3 regions of the Brevundimonas sp. C43 genome follow, and region 1 is predicted to be linked to each of the others. Evidence: riboswitches for the same ligand, from Rfam matches in the RefSeq annotation. Region 1 holds a riboswitch; each other region holds the start of a gene.
What was found. A riboswitch is a leader RNA that binds a small molecule or an ion and turns the genes downstream of it on or off. The one in region 1 is predicted to bind cobalamin.
Positions count from the first base shown of each region.

Region 2: linked by a shared signal. The riboswitch ahead of Q9R14_RS11125 (TonB-dependent siderophore receptor) and the one ahead of Q9R14_RS12070 (DUF1852 domain-containing protein) in region 1 are both predicted to bind cobalamin.
Region 3: linked by a shared signal. The riboswitch ahead of Q9R14_RS02220 (DUF1852 domain-containing protein) and the one ahead of Q9R14_RS12070 (DUF1852 domain-containing protein) in region 1 are both predicted to bind cobalamin.

Region 1 is NZ_CP132231.1:2,377,401-2,382,691, forward strand. Features, by position in the region: partial or broken gene Q9R14_RS12060 (bile acid:sodium symporter family protein) at 1-797, opposite strand, end outside; gene Q9R14_RS12065 (methionine synthase) at 803-1,831, opposite strand; gene Q9R14_RS12070 (DUF1852 domain-containing protein) at 1,861-2,847, opposite strand; cobalamin riboswitch at 2,955-3,162, opposite strand; gene Q9R14_RS12075 (IS1182 family transposase) at 3,355-4,794, shown strand; gene Q9R14_RS12080 (alkaline phosphatase) at 5,248-5,291, opposite strand, start outside.
Region 2 is NZ_CP132231.1:2,193,785-2,199,075, forward strand. Features, by position in the region: gene Q9R14_RS11120 (aldo/keto reductase) at 1-132, shown strand, start outside; gene Q9R14_RS11125 (TonB-dependent siderophore receptor) at 116-1,933, opposite strand; cobalamin riboswitch at 2,078-2,287, opposite strand; gene mutS (DNA mismatch repair protein MutS) at 2,338-5,019, shown strand; gene lpdA (dihydrolipoyl dehydrogenase) at 5,080-5,291, opposite strand, start outside.
Region 3 is NZ_CP132231.1:434,591-439,881, reverse strand. Features, by position in the region: gene Q9R14_RS02225 (DEAD/DEAH box helicase) at 1-2,101, opposite strand, end outside; cobalamin riboswitch at 3,017-3,224, shown strand; gene Q9R14_RS02220 (DUF1852 domain-containing protein) at 3,332-4,318, shown strand; gene Q9R14_RS02215 (methionine synthase) at 4,348-5,291, shown strand, end outside.

The DNA of each region.
Region 1 (5,291 bases):
GCGATTTCGTCCTCGACGCTGAAACGCAGCAGGCGACTGGCCATCGTCGTGAAGACCAGAACGATCGCCAGCATCACGAGGTCCAGAACGACGACCAGCCCCAAGCTCTGCGGCGTCACCTGGCTCCAGATGCCCGCGACGACACCGGCGCTGAACGCCGAATACACGACCAGCAGGATCGACCCGCGATCGACCAGCATCGTCAGCGTCTTCTGACGGGCCAGCCAGTCGCCGATGAGGGGCCTGGCGCACTGGCCGACGACGAAGGGCAGAAGGATCTGGAGTGCGATGTCCGCCACTGCCTCGAACGACAGGCCGCCGGGGCCGGTGCTCAGCAGCATCGTCACCAGCAGGGGCGTGATCACCACGCCGGCCAGGTTCGAAATCGACGCACAACAGAGCGCCGCCGCCACATTGCCCCGCGCGATCGAGGTAAAGGCGATCGACTACTGCACCGTCGAAGGCAAGAGGCAGACGAACATCAGGCCGGTGGCCAGACCGTTGTCCAGAGAACCCCGTGTCAGGGTCACGATCCCGAGGCCGATCAGGGGAAAGACGACGAAGGTCGTGGCGAAGACCAGACCCTGTAGCCGCCAGTGGGTGATCCCCGTCCAGATCGCCTGCGGAGAGAGCTTGGCTCCATAGATGAAGAACAGCAGGGCGATGGCGGCGTGCACAACCACATCGAGCACGTCCTTGCCCACTCCGCGCGCGGGAATGAGGGCCGCCACCGCCACCATGGCCATGATCGCGAGGATGTAGGGATCGAGCCGCAGCCGGCTCAGAAAACCAGTCATCGCAGTCAGGCCGCGAGTTCTTGCCGAATGATCTCCGCGCCCGCGCCCAGAGCCCTCAACTTGCCGTTGGCGACCGTGCGAGACAGGGGGGTCATGCCGCAGTTGGTGGAGGGATAGAGTTTGTCGGCGTCCACGAATTGAAGCGCGTTGCGCAGGGTGTCGGCGACCTCCTCAGGCGTTTCGACGGTGTCGCTGGCCACGTCGATGGCGCCGACCATCACCTTCTTGCCCCGGATCAGTTCGATCAGGTCCATCGGCACGCGGGAGTGGTGGCATTCCAGCGAGATAATATCGATGCTGGACTTCTGCAGGTTGGGGAAGGTCTCCTCGTACTGCCTCCACTCGGAGCCCAGGGTCTTTTTCCAGTCGGTATTGGCCTTGATGCCGTAGCCGTAGCAGATGTGGACGGCCGTCTCGCATTTCAGCCCTTCGGCCGCCTTCTCCAGGGTGGCGATGCCCCAGTCGTTGGCCTCGTCGAAGAAGACGTTGAAGGCCGGCTCGTCGAACTGGATGACATCGACGCCGGCTGCTTCCAGTTCCCGCGCTTCCTGGTTGAGGATTTGGGCGAACTCCCAGGCCAGTTTCTCGCGGCTCTGGTAGTGGGCGTCATAAAGGGTGTCGATCATCGTCATCGGCCCCGGCAGGGTCCATTTTATCGGCTGATCGGTCTGGGCCCGCAGGAATTTCGCGTCCTCGACGAAGACCGGCCGGGATCGCGATACGGCGCCGACGACGGTCGGCACGCTGGCGTCATAGCGATTGCGGATTCGGACCGTCTCGCGTTTCTCGAAATCGACGCCGTCGAGATGCTCGATGAAGGTCGTGACGAAATGCTGGCGCGTCTGTTCGCCGTCGCCGACGATGTCGATGCCCGCCCGCCGTTGATCGTCCACGGCCAGGCGCAAGGCGTCCTGCTTGCCGGCGACCAGTTCCTCGCCCTGGAGCTTCCAGGGCGACCAGAGCGTCTCCGGTGTCGCCAGCCAGGCGGGCTTGGGCAGGCTGCCGGCGGTCGAGGTAGGCAACAGGGTTTTCATGGCGGATGACTTTGTAAGTTTGGAGAGGGTCAAGCGGCGAACTCGGCGGACCATTGGTCGAGGACGGCGCGGTAGGGCTTGATGAAACGCTCCTCGACGAAGCGGCCCTGTTCGACGGCCAGTCGGCTGCGCTCTTCGCGATCATAGACGATCCGGGTCAGCGAATAGTCCTGCGCCTTCAGGCTCGGCTGGTACTGTTCGGTCGCCGGAGAGTTGGCGTTGTAGATCTCGGGCCGGTAGATCTTCTGGAAGGTCTCCATCGTGCTGATGGTGCTGGCCAGCTCAAGGTCCGTGTAGTCGCCGGTCAGGTCGCCGATGTGGTAGAAGGCGAAGGGCGCGACGCTGTTTCTGGGCATGAAGTAGCGAACCTTCATGCCCATTTTCGCGAAATACTGATCCGTCGGGGAGAACTCGTCGTTGCCGTATTCGAGCCCCAGCACGGGGTGTGCGGTTCCTGTGCGATGGTAGGTCTTGTTGCTCGACACACTCAGGCAGACGACAGGGGCCTTGCGGAAATTATCCCGATAGGCGGCCGAATTCAGGAAATGCCTGAACAGCTTGCCGTGCAGGTCGCCGAAGCCTTCCGGAGCACCGGTATTCGGGTGGGCCTTCATATGCTCGGGCAGGACCACGCTGAAATCGTAGTCACGGACGTAGGAGGAGAAGTTGTTCCCCACGATCCCGTCGATCCGCTCGCCCGTCTGACTGTCGACTATGGTCGTCTGAAGAATCTCGATCAGCGGGAAGGCGTCGCCGCTTTCGTCAGGAGAGACGCGCATCTCGGCGGACACGATCTGGAGCTCCAGCGCGTAACGATCCCCCTTGGGATTGTCCCGATCCATCAGGGAGTTGAAACGGTTGTCGATCATCTGAAGGGTATTCCGCAGGTTCTCCTGACGGCTCTCGCCTCGGGCCAGGTTGGCGAAATTGGTCGTGATCCGCGTGCTCTCTGCGGGACGATAGTCTTCGTCCAGCGCGGTGCGCTTGATGTCGAATGTGAGTTCGCTCTTGAGCATGGTCTCTGCCGCTGATGCTGTGGCGAGACAGCGGACAGGGACGCGCGACCGCCCGCGCGGAATCGTCCCGTCGCGGCGCTCATGCGACCTGACCGGACACCCCGCCGGAGGACGTTATCTGTCGGGGCAGGTCTCCTGGCTCACGGGTCACGGCTTCCGGTCCGGCCTTCCCAACGTCCGAAGACGTCAGTGACACGAGATGGACCTTCGGCTCGCCGCTTACAGTTGCGGGGGCAGCGCCGGCGTCGCACCGGCTTCCCTCTTAGCCACACGCCATCCGAAGACGACGTGCGGACCACGACAGCCTGTACGAAAGCCGACCTGCCAGCCGATGTCAACGATCATATAAAGATATCCTTATAGGTTTATATGACCTCCTCGGCCCGCCGCCCGGATGGACTCGCCCAAAGCGGACCTTACCAAGGTCGCAGATGGGTCGAGGCTGTGTAAAAACGCCTTCCGTCCGAGCGAATTAGGTTAGTCTGCTGAGGTCAGCAGGAGGTGGGCATGAGCCGCTTCGTTCAGGGTGCAGATCGCCGGCAGCCGACGCTGCTTCCCGAGAGTCTGGACGATTACGTGTCCGCGGATAACCCGGTTCGGGTGGTCGACGTCTTCGTCGACGAACTGGATCTGAAGGGTCTGGGCTGCGAGGGCATGACCCCGGCGATGACGGGGCGTCCAGCCTATCATCCGGCCATGCTGCTGAAGCTCTATGTCTACGGCTATCTGAACAAGGTGCAGTCCAGCCGGCGGCTGGAGCGGGAGGCGCGGCGCAATGTCGAGCTGATGTGGCTGACGGGACGGCTGGCTCCGGATCACAAGACCATCGCCGACTTCCGCCGTGAGAACGGCCCGGCGATCCAAGCGGCGTGCGCTCAGTTCGTCGTGTTGTGCCGCCAACTCGGGCTGTTCGGCGCGGCGCTGGTCGCCATCGATGGTTCGAAGTTCAAGGCGGTGAACACCCGCGACAGGAACTTCACCGTCACCAAGCTGAAGAAGCGCATGGAGCAGGTGGCCGAACACATCGCCGGTTATCTCCAGGCCCTCGACACGGCGGACCGTCAGGAGGGCGAGGCCGCCGAGGCCCGATCCGGTCGGCTGGTGGAGAAGGTCGAGTTGCTCCGCGCCCAGATGGCGAAGCTGAAGACCATGGAAGCGCAGATCGAGGCCGCACCCGACAATCAGGTCTCCCTGACCGACCCGGACGCGCGGTCCATGGCCACGTCCGGTCGGGGCAGCGGCATCGTCGGCTACAACGTCCAGTCCGCCGTCGAGGGCGAGCATCACCTGATCGTCGCCCACGACGTGGTCATGACCGGCCACGATCGCGATCAGCTTGCCCGGATGGCGGCAAAGGCCCGAGACGCCATGGGCGTGAAGACGCTCGATGTGCTGGCGGACAGAGGCTACTTCTCCGGCGAGGAGATCCTGGCCTGCGAGGCTCTGGACGTGACGCCCTTCGTGCCAAAGCCCCTGACCTCCGGGGCCAAGGCGGACGGCCGGTTCGGCAAGCAGGACTTCGTCTATCTGCCCGACAAGGACGCCTATCGCTGCCCGGCCGGTGCGCTGCTGCCGCATCACATGACGACCGTCGAGCGAGGCCAGAACATCCACCGCTACTGGGATCGGGCCAGTTGCACCGGCTGTCGCCTCAAGCCTCAATGCACGCCGACCCTGGAACGGCGGATAAGGCGCTGGGAGCACGAGGCGGTCATCGATGCCCTCCAGACCCGCATGGACCTGACGCCGCGCGCCATGCGCATCCGACGAAGCCTGGTCGAACACCCGTTCGGCACCATCAAGGCCTGGATGGGCCACACCCACTTCCTGATGAAGCGCCTGCCCAACGTGAAGACCGAGATCAGCCTCCACATCCTGGCCTACAACATGAAGCGGGTCATGGCGCTGCTGGGAACGAAGCCGCTGATGGAGGCGATCAGGGCCTGAGACGAAGGCGCTCTGCGCCCCCTCCCACTTCCGCCCCGCCGGAGCTCAGCACGTTTTTACACGGCCTCAGTCAGAACCGGCCACTCACAGGTGGCCGGAAAGACGACATTCAGACATGGCGTCATAGTGCAGGGACCGTCGCCGGCGTGTTCTAACGACGCCAAGCTGAGCGATTGGTCCAATGACCGGTTCGCCCCCCGACTGCCGATAGTCCAGGAGATCCGTGATGCGATGTCCGCTAGCCAGTCTTCGCTGACGCCGCCTTGGTCGGCGAAGACTGGCGAAAGTCTATCGACGCCCCCCTCAGAACCCTTTTCTAGGCCGGCGGGCGGCATGGGGGCCTGGCGAAGTGGTGACGTGCACCCTGAATTCCTTGATCAGATCGACTGAGCATTCATTGTGTGTCCATGGCTCCATCCGATCAGCCTCGTTTGTGTCCTAACGGGAGTCCAGTCAGTTCGAGCCGTAGTAGCCCGAGCCTCGCAGGATGTTGGCCC
Region 2 (5,291 bases), 180 kb from region 1:
GCCGCCGAACTGCGCGCCATCCTGGCCGCCGCCCACGCCCCCTGTCCCAATCTGGACTGGGCGGCTTTGGCGCTCGAGGCGCCGGCGGCCTTCACCGCCGACGCCCGCGCCCGGATCAGTAGCGCAGCCTGATCCCGACATAGCCGGACCGTCCCGGCTCGCCGTATCCGAACACCTGCTGATAGTGTTCGTCGCCCAGGTTCTCGATCCGCGCCGTCAGGGTGACCTGATCGGTCAGTTCATAGGCCGCGTTCAGATTGGCGGTGACGAAGCCGTCGCGCGCCACGGTCGAGAAGCCGCCGCTGTCGTCCTGATCGCCTTCCGCCCGCACCGTCAGGGCGCCGGACAGACGGTCGCCCGTCCAGCCCAGGGTCGCCGAACCCGCGTGTTCCGGCACGCGCAGCAGGCGCGCGCCTGTCGTGCGGTCCGTCGCGTCGGTCCAGGCATAGGCCAGGGTCAGGTCGAACCCGCCGCCCAGAAGGGCGCGGCCTTCCAGCTCGAACCCGTCCGAACGCGTCTTGGCGACGTTGATGTAGCGACCGGCCGAATAGGTGATCTGGTGCTCGACGTTCAGGCGATAAAGGGTCGCCCGCCCGTCGAACCGACCGTCGGCCGAGGCCCAGCCCAGGGCGATCTCGACGCTGTCGGCCGTTTCCGGCTTTAAGTCGGACCGAGGCGCAAAGCAGAAGTCGCAGACCGCCTGGCTGACCGTCGGCGACTTGAAGCCCGTGCCGTAGGCGCCCGACAGGATGAAGCCGCCGGCCAGATCATAGGCCGCCGACACCCGCCCCGTCGTCTTGGAGCCGAAATCGTCGGTGTCGTCATAACGCAGTCCGCCGGTCAGGTTCAGCGCGCCGACATCGTATTGGGCCACGCCGAACACCGAGGTGATCGACAGGTCGCGCGACAGGCCCGACGACAGGGCCGCCGAGGCCTCGTTCCGCTCCACGCCGAACGCATAGTCGATGTCCTGCGCCTGGCCGTTCGCCTGCCAGCGATAGGCCTGACGGTCGCCGGTGAAGGTCGAGCCGAAGCCGCCGCTGACCGAGCTGCGATCCAGATCCGACGCCGAAACGCTGAACTGATGCGTCAGGCCGAACGCCTTGGCCGTCACCCGGCCGAAGCCCGACCACTGCTCGCCTTCCTGGGTGTCGTCGGTGTCGGCCAGCGCATAGTTCGGCGCCGGGAACCCGTCGATATCGGCCTTGGATTTGTTCCAGCGCACCGATCCATCGACCTTGACCGCATCGGACAGGACATAGCGGCCCTTGGCGCCGAGCGTCGTGCTGCGGAACCCGTCGGCCTCGGTGTTGCCGTCCGCCTCGTCCGCCGCCGAAATCCCGTCAGTGTCGAACCGTGAGGCATAGGCGCTGAAGGCGTAGGTCTCGTTGGCAACCCCGGCCGACAAGCGGCCGCGCACGGTGTCGAAGCTGCCGGCCTCGGCTTCGGCGCGCAGGCCGTCGATTTCTTGCGTCGTGAAGGAGATCACCCCGCCGATGGCGTCGGATCCCCACAACGACGACTGCGGGCCGCTCAGCACTTCGATCCGCGCGATATCGGCCAGTTCGAAGCTGGAGAAGTCATAGGCGCCGTTCGGCTCTGCCGCATCGTTGACCGGCGCGCCGTCGACCAGAACCAGGGTCTTACCCGGCGTCGCACCGCGCATCCGCACCTGGGCCACGCCGCCGAAAGCGCCCGAACGCGTCACCGACAGACCCGGCACATCGGCCAGGATGTCGGCGGCGAAGATCGCGCCGCGCTGTTCGATGGTCTTGCCGTCGATGACGCGGGCGCCGGGCGTGTCGGCGACAATGGCCGGGATGCGGGTGGCGGTGACGATCACCTCGTCCAGCTGGGTCGCGTCCTCGGCAAAGGCAGGCGCGGCGAAGGCGGCCGCAATCGCCGCCGTCGAAAGAAGAATGGAACGCTTCATTGAGCGATACCCCGTGTTCGGTCCCGCGAGTGCGCGCGAGAGACCGCCATGAGCGAACCGACCCGCCAGACCGCTTGAGGGTCTGGACGGCGCAAGATCGGGTCGCTTCCACGGAGAAACCGCGCTGCTGTCTGGTCCCGGACAGGAGCGAGCGACGTCGGCGGCCAGGTCTCCTGGCTTGCGGGTCGTAAACCGCCATCCTCGCCTTCCCAGTCACCCAGTGGCGCCGGGATCGAAACCCCGGACGGACGACGCTCTCGCCGCCTACAGTTGCGGGCACAGCCACGGCGTCACACCGTGTTCCCTTAACCGCCTGAAGCGGCCTATCGCAGGGCCGACAAGCCTGTGCAAGAGCCGGTTAACGGCCTTGAGCCGCCGGGCGCGATCCGTCACCCTGTGGCCACATGAACGAGCCCGTCTCCCACCCCCCTGAAATCGCCGCCTCGCTGGAAGGCGCGACGCCGTTCATGGCGCAATATCTGACAGCCAAGGCGGGCCAGCCGGACGCCATCCTGTTCTTCCGCATGGGCGACTTCTACGAGCTGTTCTTCAAGGACGCTGAGGTCGCGGCTGCGGCGCTCGGCATCACCCTGACCAAGCGGGGCAAGCATCAGGGCGAGGACATTCCGATGGCCGGCGTGCCGGTCCATGCGATGGAGGGCTATCTCGCGCGGCTGATCCGCATCGGCCACAAGGTCGCCATCTGCGAACAGCTGGAAGACCCCGCCGAGGCCAAGAAGCGCGGCGGAAAGGCCGTGGTGCATCGCGGCGTGGTCCGGGTCGTCACCCCCGGCACCCTGACCGAAGACAGCCTGCTGGACGCGCGCGGCGCCAACCGTCTGGCGGCGGTCGCGGTGCGTAAAGGTCGGGCGGCCGTCGCCGTGGTCGAACTGTCGTCCGGTGCGGTCGACAGCGTCGCCTGCGCCATCGAAGATCTGGGCGCGGCGCTGGCCGCCTTCCGGCCGTCCGAAGTCCTGGTCACCGACCGGATGTATTCGGACGAAGCCACCCGCGACGCGCTGGACGGCTCAGGCGGCGTGGTCCAGGCGCTGGCCAGCGCCATCGCCGAACCGCAGGCCGCGCGGGCGCGGGTCGAACGCCTGTACGGCGTCTCGGCGCTCGACGGCTTCGGCGCCTTCGAGGAGGCCGAGGTCTCGGCGCTGGGTCTGATCGCCGCCTATCTGGAGACGACCCAGGCCGGCAAGGTCCCTGCCCTGGCCCCGCCGCGCCGTCTGGGCGAAAGCGGCTTTCTGGCCATCGACCCGGCGACCCGCGCCAGCCTTGAGATCGACCGCACCCAGCGCGGCGAGCGCGAGGGCAGCCTGCTGGCCTGCATCGACCGCACCGTCACCTCGGGCGGCGCCCGGGCCCTGGCCGAACGCATCGCCCGGCCCCTGCGCGATCCTTTGGCCATCAACGAACAGCTCGACGCCGTCGAATGGCTCTTGGAGCGCCGCGACCTGCGTCGCGACCTGCGCGATGCGCTGAAGGCCTCGTCCGACATCGCCCGCGCCGTCGGGCGATTGGCGCTGGGTCGGGGCGGCCCACGCGATCTGGCCGCCGTGCGCACCGGCCTGTCGATCGCCGAGGGCGTCGCTGGCTTGTTCGTGGGTCAGGTCGATCCCCTGACCGGCCAGCCGCGCCGCATCGCCTCGGCGCTGGACCGCCTGACCCTGTCGCCAGACGTCTCGCGGCTGAAGGCCGACCTGATCGACGGCCTGGTGGACGAGCCGTCCCATCTGGCGCGCGACGGCGGCTATGTGCGCCCCGACTATCGCCCCGAACTGGACGCCGCCCGCACCCTGCGCGACGACAGCCGCCGCGTCGTCGCCGATCTTGAGGCCCGCGCCGTCGCCGAGTCCGGCGTGCCGTTCAAGATCAAGCACAACGCCGTCCTGGGCTATTTCCTCGAAACCAGCGCCAAGGCCGCCGAATCCTTGCTCCGCGCCGGGCCCGACAGCCCCTTCATCCACCGCCAGACCCTGGCGGCCCAGGTTCGCTTCACCACCGTCGAACTGTCGGAGCTGGACGCCAAGATCAGCCAGGCCGGCCACCGCGCCCTGGCCATCGAAGGCGAGACCTTCGAGGGCTGGCGACGCGAGGCCGCCCGCCTGGCCCAGCCGCTGCAGGCCGTCGCCGAGGCGCTCGCCGAACTGGACGCCCACGCCGCCCTCGCCGAATGGGCCCAGGAAGTTGGGGCGACCCGCCCGATCGTGGACGACACCCTGACCTTCTGCGTCGAGGCCGGCCGCCACCCGGTGGTCGAGGCGGCGGTCAAGGCGGGCGGCGATCCCTACACCCCCAACAACGCCCGGCTGGACGGGTCGGGTCAGGACGGATCGCGCCTGGCCATCGTCACCGGCCCGAACATGGCGGGTAAATCGACCTTCCTGCGCCAGAACGCGCTTCTGGTGATCCTGGCCCAGGCCGGCGCCTTCGTCCCCGCCCGTTCGATGCAGCTGGGCGTGGTGGACCGGCTGTTCAGCCGCGTCGGCGCCGGCGACGACCTGGCCCGCGGCCGCTCCACCTTCATGATGGAGATGGTCGAGACCGCCGCCATCCTGACCCAGGCCACGCCGCACAGTTTCGTCGTTCTGGACGAGATCGGGCGCGGCACCGCCACCTACGACGGCTTGGCCATCGCCTGGGCCACGGCCGAGGCCCTGCACGAGACCAACCGGGCGCGCACCCTGTTCGCCACCCATTATCACGAGCTGGCCCAGCTGGAGACGCGGCTGGACCACGTCTGCAACCTGTCCATGGTCGCGCGCGAGTGGAACGGCGAACTGGTCTTCCTGCACGAGGCGGCGCCCGGCGCGGCCGATCGCTCCTACGGCGTCCAGGTCGCGAAACTGGCCGGCGTGCCCGGCTCCGTCGTCGCCCGCGCCCGCTCGGTGCTGAACCGGCTGGAAGGCGAAAAGGCCGCCGCCGCCCGCCTGGACGACCTCCCCCTGTTCGCCGTCGCCGAGCCCGAACCGATGCGCGGCCCCTCTCCCGTGGAACTGGCCCTTCGCGACGTCGACCCCGACGAATTGACCCCCCGCGAGGCGCTGGAGGCGCTCTATCGGCTGAAGGGCCTGGCCTGATGTGACGAAGGCCCGGACGTCGCCGTCCGGGCCTTGCTTGAAGTGTCGATCCGTTTCGGATCAGGCCTGCATCATCCAGCCTTCGACATCCATCGCCGCCTGACGGACGGCTTCCGAACGGGTCGGGTGAGCGTGGCAGGTGCGGGCGATGTCCTCCGACGCGCCGCCGAAGCTCATGGTGATGGCGGCCTCGTGGATCATCTCGCCGGCCTGCGGGCCCATGATGTGGACGCCCAGCACCTTGTCGGTCGCGGCGTCGGCCAGAACCTTCA
Region 3 (5,291 bases), 1.3 Mb from region 1:
GCTCCTCATCGATGATGACAAGCCCGAGGTCGGAAAACGCCAACCTCTCCGACGCCAGCGCCTGCGTACCCACAACGACGCGCATGGAGCCGTCCGCCAGCCCTGCCTTGACCGCCCGCGCCTCCGCGCTGTCTGCGGCGCGCGACAGGTGGCCGATTTGAATATCCGTGTCCTTGAATCGTCTCTTGAACACCTCGAAATGCTGACGCGCCAGGACGGTGGTCGGGGCGACGACGATGACCTGTTTGCCGGCAAGGGCCACGGCCGCTGCGGCGCGCAGGGCGACCTCGGTCTTGCCGAAACCGACATCGCCGCAGACGAGCCGATTCATGGGCTTGCCGGATCCTAGGTCCGACAGGACCGCCTCGATGGCGCGCGCCTGATCGGCCGTTTCGGGGAAGGCGAAACCGGCGGCGAAGCGGGCCAGCGCCTGACGCGGCGCAGTAATCGGCTCGGTCCTCAGCGACGCGCGCGCTTCGGCCCGGGCGGATAGAGCAGCTGCGGCCTCGTCGATCTGCGCGCTCACCTTCGCGCGACGCTTGAGCCACCCCTGGGTATTCAGCCGATCCAGCGACACCGCGTCCGGCTCCGAGCCGTAGCGCCAGATTTTGCCGAACTCCTCGATCGGCGCGAGAATGGTTCCTCCGCCATGATACTCGATGCGCAGAACGTCGCGCTCCACGCCATCGGCAGCGACCCGCTCCAAAGCCTTCAGGACGCCAAGTCCGTGGTCTTCATGGATGACCACATCGTCCAACCGCAGTTCTGTCTCTCCGAACGCATCGTTCATGTCACCGGATGCTCGCGCGATCCGGCCGCCGAAGACGTCCGAAGGCGTCAGGACGACAAGACCTGTCGCCGATTGCCGGAAACCTGTGTCCAGATCGGCGGTTACGACGGCGATCTGCCCGGGCTCCAGTGGCGCGATCGCGCTCCAGCTCTCTAGCGCCACGGGCGTATCGATATCGTGGCGACGCAGCAGGCGCAGGATGATCCTGTGCTCATGGGGCAATCCCGTCAGGACGATGCGATCGCCCGCCTCGCGCCGCTCGGCGATAAATTGTTTAAGGGCCCGCCCTGGCGATTTCTCCAGCGCGAAGGCCGGCGTGGGCGCCCAACCCTCGACGCTCAGGGGTTTGGCGCCTTTCAACGCCTGACGAACGTCCTTCTCCGTCAAATAGAGGCTGTCGGGTTTCGGAGGGCGCGCGCCCTCGCTGAACCGCAGGCGGGTGTCATAGGCTTCGGCCACATGCGTGCGAATGCGTTCGAACCGATCCTCGACGCCCACGTCGGTCAGGATCATCGGCTTGTCGAGGAAATCAAACAGGGTCGTCGAGGTCTCAGCATTGATCGACGGCCCCCTGTCCTGATGATCGGCCTCATCATCCTCGGGCGACCGGTCGCTCCACTCAGCCGCCGGGGTCAGACAGATCGTCTGGATCTCGGCGCCCCGGCGCTGCGACACGGGATCGAAGGCGTGGATCTCGATGATCCGGTCCGCCTCGTCCAGGGCGATGCGATAAGGTGTGGCAGACGCGGGCGGGAAGACGTCGACCACCGCACCGAGCAGAGCATACTCGCCAGGTTCGTCGACCCGCTCATCCGCTGCATAGCCCGTATCGGTCAGAAACGACTCCAGGGCTTCGCGATCCAGCGCCTCGCCCGCCGCGAGCGACAAGCGGGTCTTGATCCGTTCGCGCGACGACGTCCGCTGCACGATCGCATCGGGCGAGGCGATCAGGAACACGGGCCTTGCGTTGGCTTCGTTCAAGGCGGCCAGGACGGCCATCCGGCGCCCCATGCTTTCTCGCGAAGGCGCGGCGCGGTCGTAGGGCAGGCAGTCCCAGGGCGGCAGGACCAGCACCTCGGCGTCCTTCACCATCGGCGAGAGCGCCGCCGCAATCTCATCGGCGCGGCGTTCGCTGGTGGCGATGAACACCACGCCCTGCGATCGCTTTGTCTTCATCTCGGCAAGTCCGGCCGCCACAGCCGCCGCCGGCATCTTCCAACGCTTGCCGTCGTCCTGCTCCGGAGCTGGCCCTCCAACGAGGACCTGTTGGCCCGTGGCGGAAAGATCGGTGTCGGCAGGTGACGATTTCATCCTAGCTCAACCCGAAGGCCGGCCGGGGGTTGCGCCCGCTTTCGTACCCCCAGTCGTTTCAGCCGCCAGCGCGACGGAACCGCCCTAAAAGGAAGTTGCAGGATCTTTTCGTGCGGCGGCTATTTCGGCCGTGGCCGTATCGCACGCATAGCCTAAGCCACAACGAAACGATGGAATGCTGTCATCAGTCGCGCGTCTCGGACAAACTGGCGAACCAATCCGCGTAGGGGGGTGTTGCGCACCATGCGCCGATTGAGATCCGGTGAGCCGTCGCTCCACCAAACCAGCCCCCGCTCGCCCAGCCCCACCTTGGCTTTGTCCACGCTCCGCCGCGATGCGGCCAGAGCATCTGGATCCTCAGCCGCCAAGGCCGTCCGCACCGCCCGGCGCGCCGACATCAGATGAGGCACCAGTTCGTCCCTCGCCGCAGCCGACAACGCTGGATTGGCGCATCGCCAAAGCCGGCCTCGTACCACGAAATAGCGGCCGTCTGGAGTCGTAGGGTATCGAAAGGGCTGCTTCATCGTCGGGACAACGCGCAGCGCGCCCGATGGGCGCCGCCCAGAGGGTTCAAGCCCCTGAGTGATTGGGCTAGCGCAATCTGCGGTCTTGACAGAACCTCTTCGAATTAGGGTGCCTCATTTCCACCCAACCTCGAGGATTCGTTATCGTTATCAGCGCATAAGCTAGCACCTCGAGCGCTTCGCCCGTGCCTTCGCGCAGCCTCAGTATTGTCGGACGACGAACTTCCCGGCGGCGTCTGTGGCAGACCGGGATCCAAAGAGATGCTGTTCAATCTTTGATGGGCTCTTGGAGCCATGACCCCGGAAAGCTGAATAGCAGGAGCGATGGTAGAAGCCGCCAGAAGCCATAAGGATATCCTTATGCGTTTCTTGACTTCGACGTCGGGTGCGCGTCTCATGAATAGGTCGAGGTTCTGCGCGTCGCCTCCAGCGATGCGGAGCTAAGAGGGAAGCTGGTGTGATGCCGGCGCTGCCCCCGCAACTGTGAGCGGCGAGCCGAAGGTCCATTTCGTGTCACTGACGTCTTCTGACGTTGGGAAGGCCGGACCCGAAGCCGTGACCCGTGAGCCAGGAGACCTGCCCCGACAGATAACGTCCTCCGGCGGGGTGTCCGGTCAGGTCGCATGAACGCCGCGACGGGACGACTGCGCGCGAGTGGTCGCGCGTCCCTGTCCGCTGTCTCGCCACAGCATCAACGGCAGAGACCATGGCGAGCAGCGACTTCACCTTCAGGATCAAGCGGACCGCGCTCGACGAAGACTATCGTCCCGCCGAGACGACGCGGATCACGACCAATTTCGCCAACCTGGCGCGAGGCGAGAGCCGCCGAGACAATCTGCGCAACACCCTGCGGATGATCGACAACCGCTTCAACTCGCTGGCGCACCACGACAATCCGAGGGGCGATCGCTATGCGCTGGAGCTTCAGATCGTCTCGGTCGAGATGAGCCTTTGCTCGGAGCGCGACGACGCCTTTCCGCTGATCGAAATCCTGCAGACGACCATCGACGACAAGGCGACGCGCCGGCGGATCGAGGGGATCGTGGGCAACAACTTCTCCTCCTACGTCCGCGACTACGACTTCAGCGTGGTCCTGTCCGAGCACCTGAAGGCGCATCCGAACGGCGGCGTGCCGGACGATTTCGGCGATCTACACGGCAAGCTGTTCCGGCACTTTCTGGCGTCGCGCGCCTACCGCGACAACTTCGCCAAGCCGCCGGTCATCTGCCTCAGCGTCTCCAGCAACAAGACCTATCACCGCACCGGCGCCGAACACCCCGTGCTGGGGCTAGAGTACGACAACGACGAGTTCTCCCCAACCGACGACTACTTCGCGAAGATGGGGATGAAGGTCCGCTACTTCATGCCACCGGGCAGCGTGGCGCCGTTCGCCCTGTACCATATCGGCGACCTGACCGGCGACTACACCGACCTCGAACTGGCCAGCACCATCGCCACGATGGAAACCTTCCAGAAGATCTATCGGCCCGAGATCTACAACGCCAACTCCCCGGCGACCGAGCAGTATAAGCCCAGCCTGAAGGCGCAGGACTATTCGCTGACCCGCATCGTCTACGACCGCGACGAGCGCAGCCGGCTGGCCGTCGAACAAGGCCGTTTCGTCGAGGAGCGGTTCATCAAGCCGCACCGCGCCCGTCTCGACCAATGGTCGGCCGCCTTCGCCGCCGCCTGATCAGTTTCCGCATTTCAGAGCAGTACCTCATGAAAACCCTTCTCCCGACCTCGACCGCCGGCAGCCTGCCCAAACCCGTCTGGCTGGCCGAGCCCGAGACGCTCTGGTCCCCCTGGAAGCTGCAGGGCGACGACTTGATCGAGGCCAAGCACGACGCCCTGCGCCTGTCGCTCGACGATCAGCGCCGGGCCGGCATCGACATCGTCAGTGACGGCGAACAGACGCGCCAGCATTTCGTCACGACCTTCATCGAACACCTCGACGGCGTCGACTTCGAGAACCGCAAGACCATGCGAATCCGCAATCGCTACGACGCCAGCGTCCCGGTGGTCGTGGGCGCCGTCAGCCGGCCGAAATCGGTCTTCGTCGAGGACGCCAAATTCCTGCGCGCCCAGACCGACCAGCCGATCAAATGGGCCCTGCCGGGGCCGATGACGATGATCGACACCCTCTATGACGACCACTATGGCAGCCGCGAAAAGCTGGCCTGGGAGTTCGCCAAGATCCTGAATGAAGAGGCGCGCGAATTGGAGGCCGCCGGCGTCGATATCGTCCAGTTCGACGAGCCCGCCTTCAACGTCTTCTTCGACGAGGTGAACGACTGGGGCGTGGCGACCCTGGAAAAGGCGGCCGAGGGGCTGAAGTGCGAGACGGCGGTCCACATCTGTTACGGCTACGGCATCAAGGCCAACACCGATTGGAAGAAGACCCTCGGCTCAGAATGGCGGCAGTACGAAGAGGCCTTCCCCAAGCTTCGGACCTCCAGCATCGACATCATTTCGCTCGAAGCCCAAAACTCGCGCGTGCCGATGGATCTGATCGAACTGATCCGGGGCAAGAAGGTGTTGGTCGGCGCCATCGACGTGGCGACCGACACGATCGAAACGCCCGAACAGGTCGCCGATACGCTGCGCACGGCGCTTCAGTTCGTGGACGCCGACAAACTCTATCCGGCCACCAACTGCGGCATGGC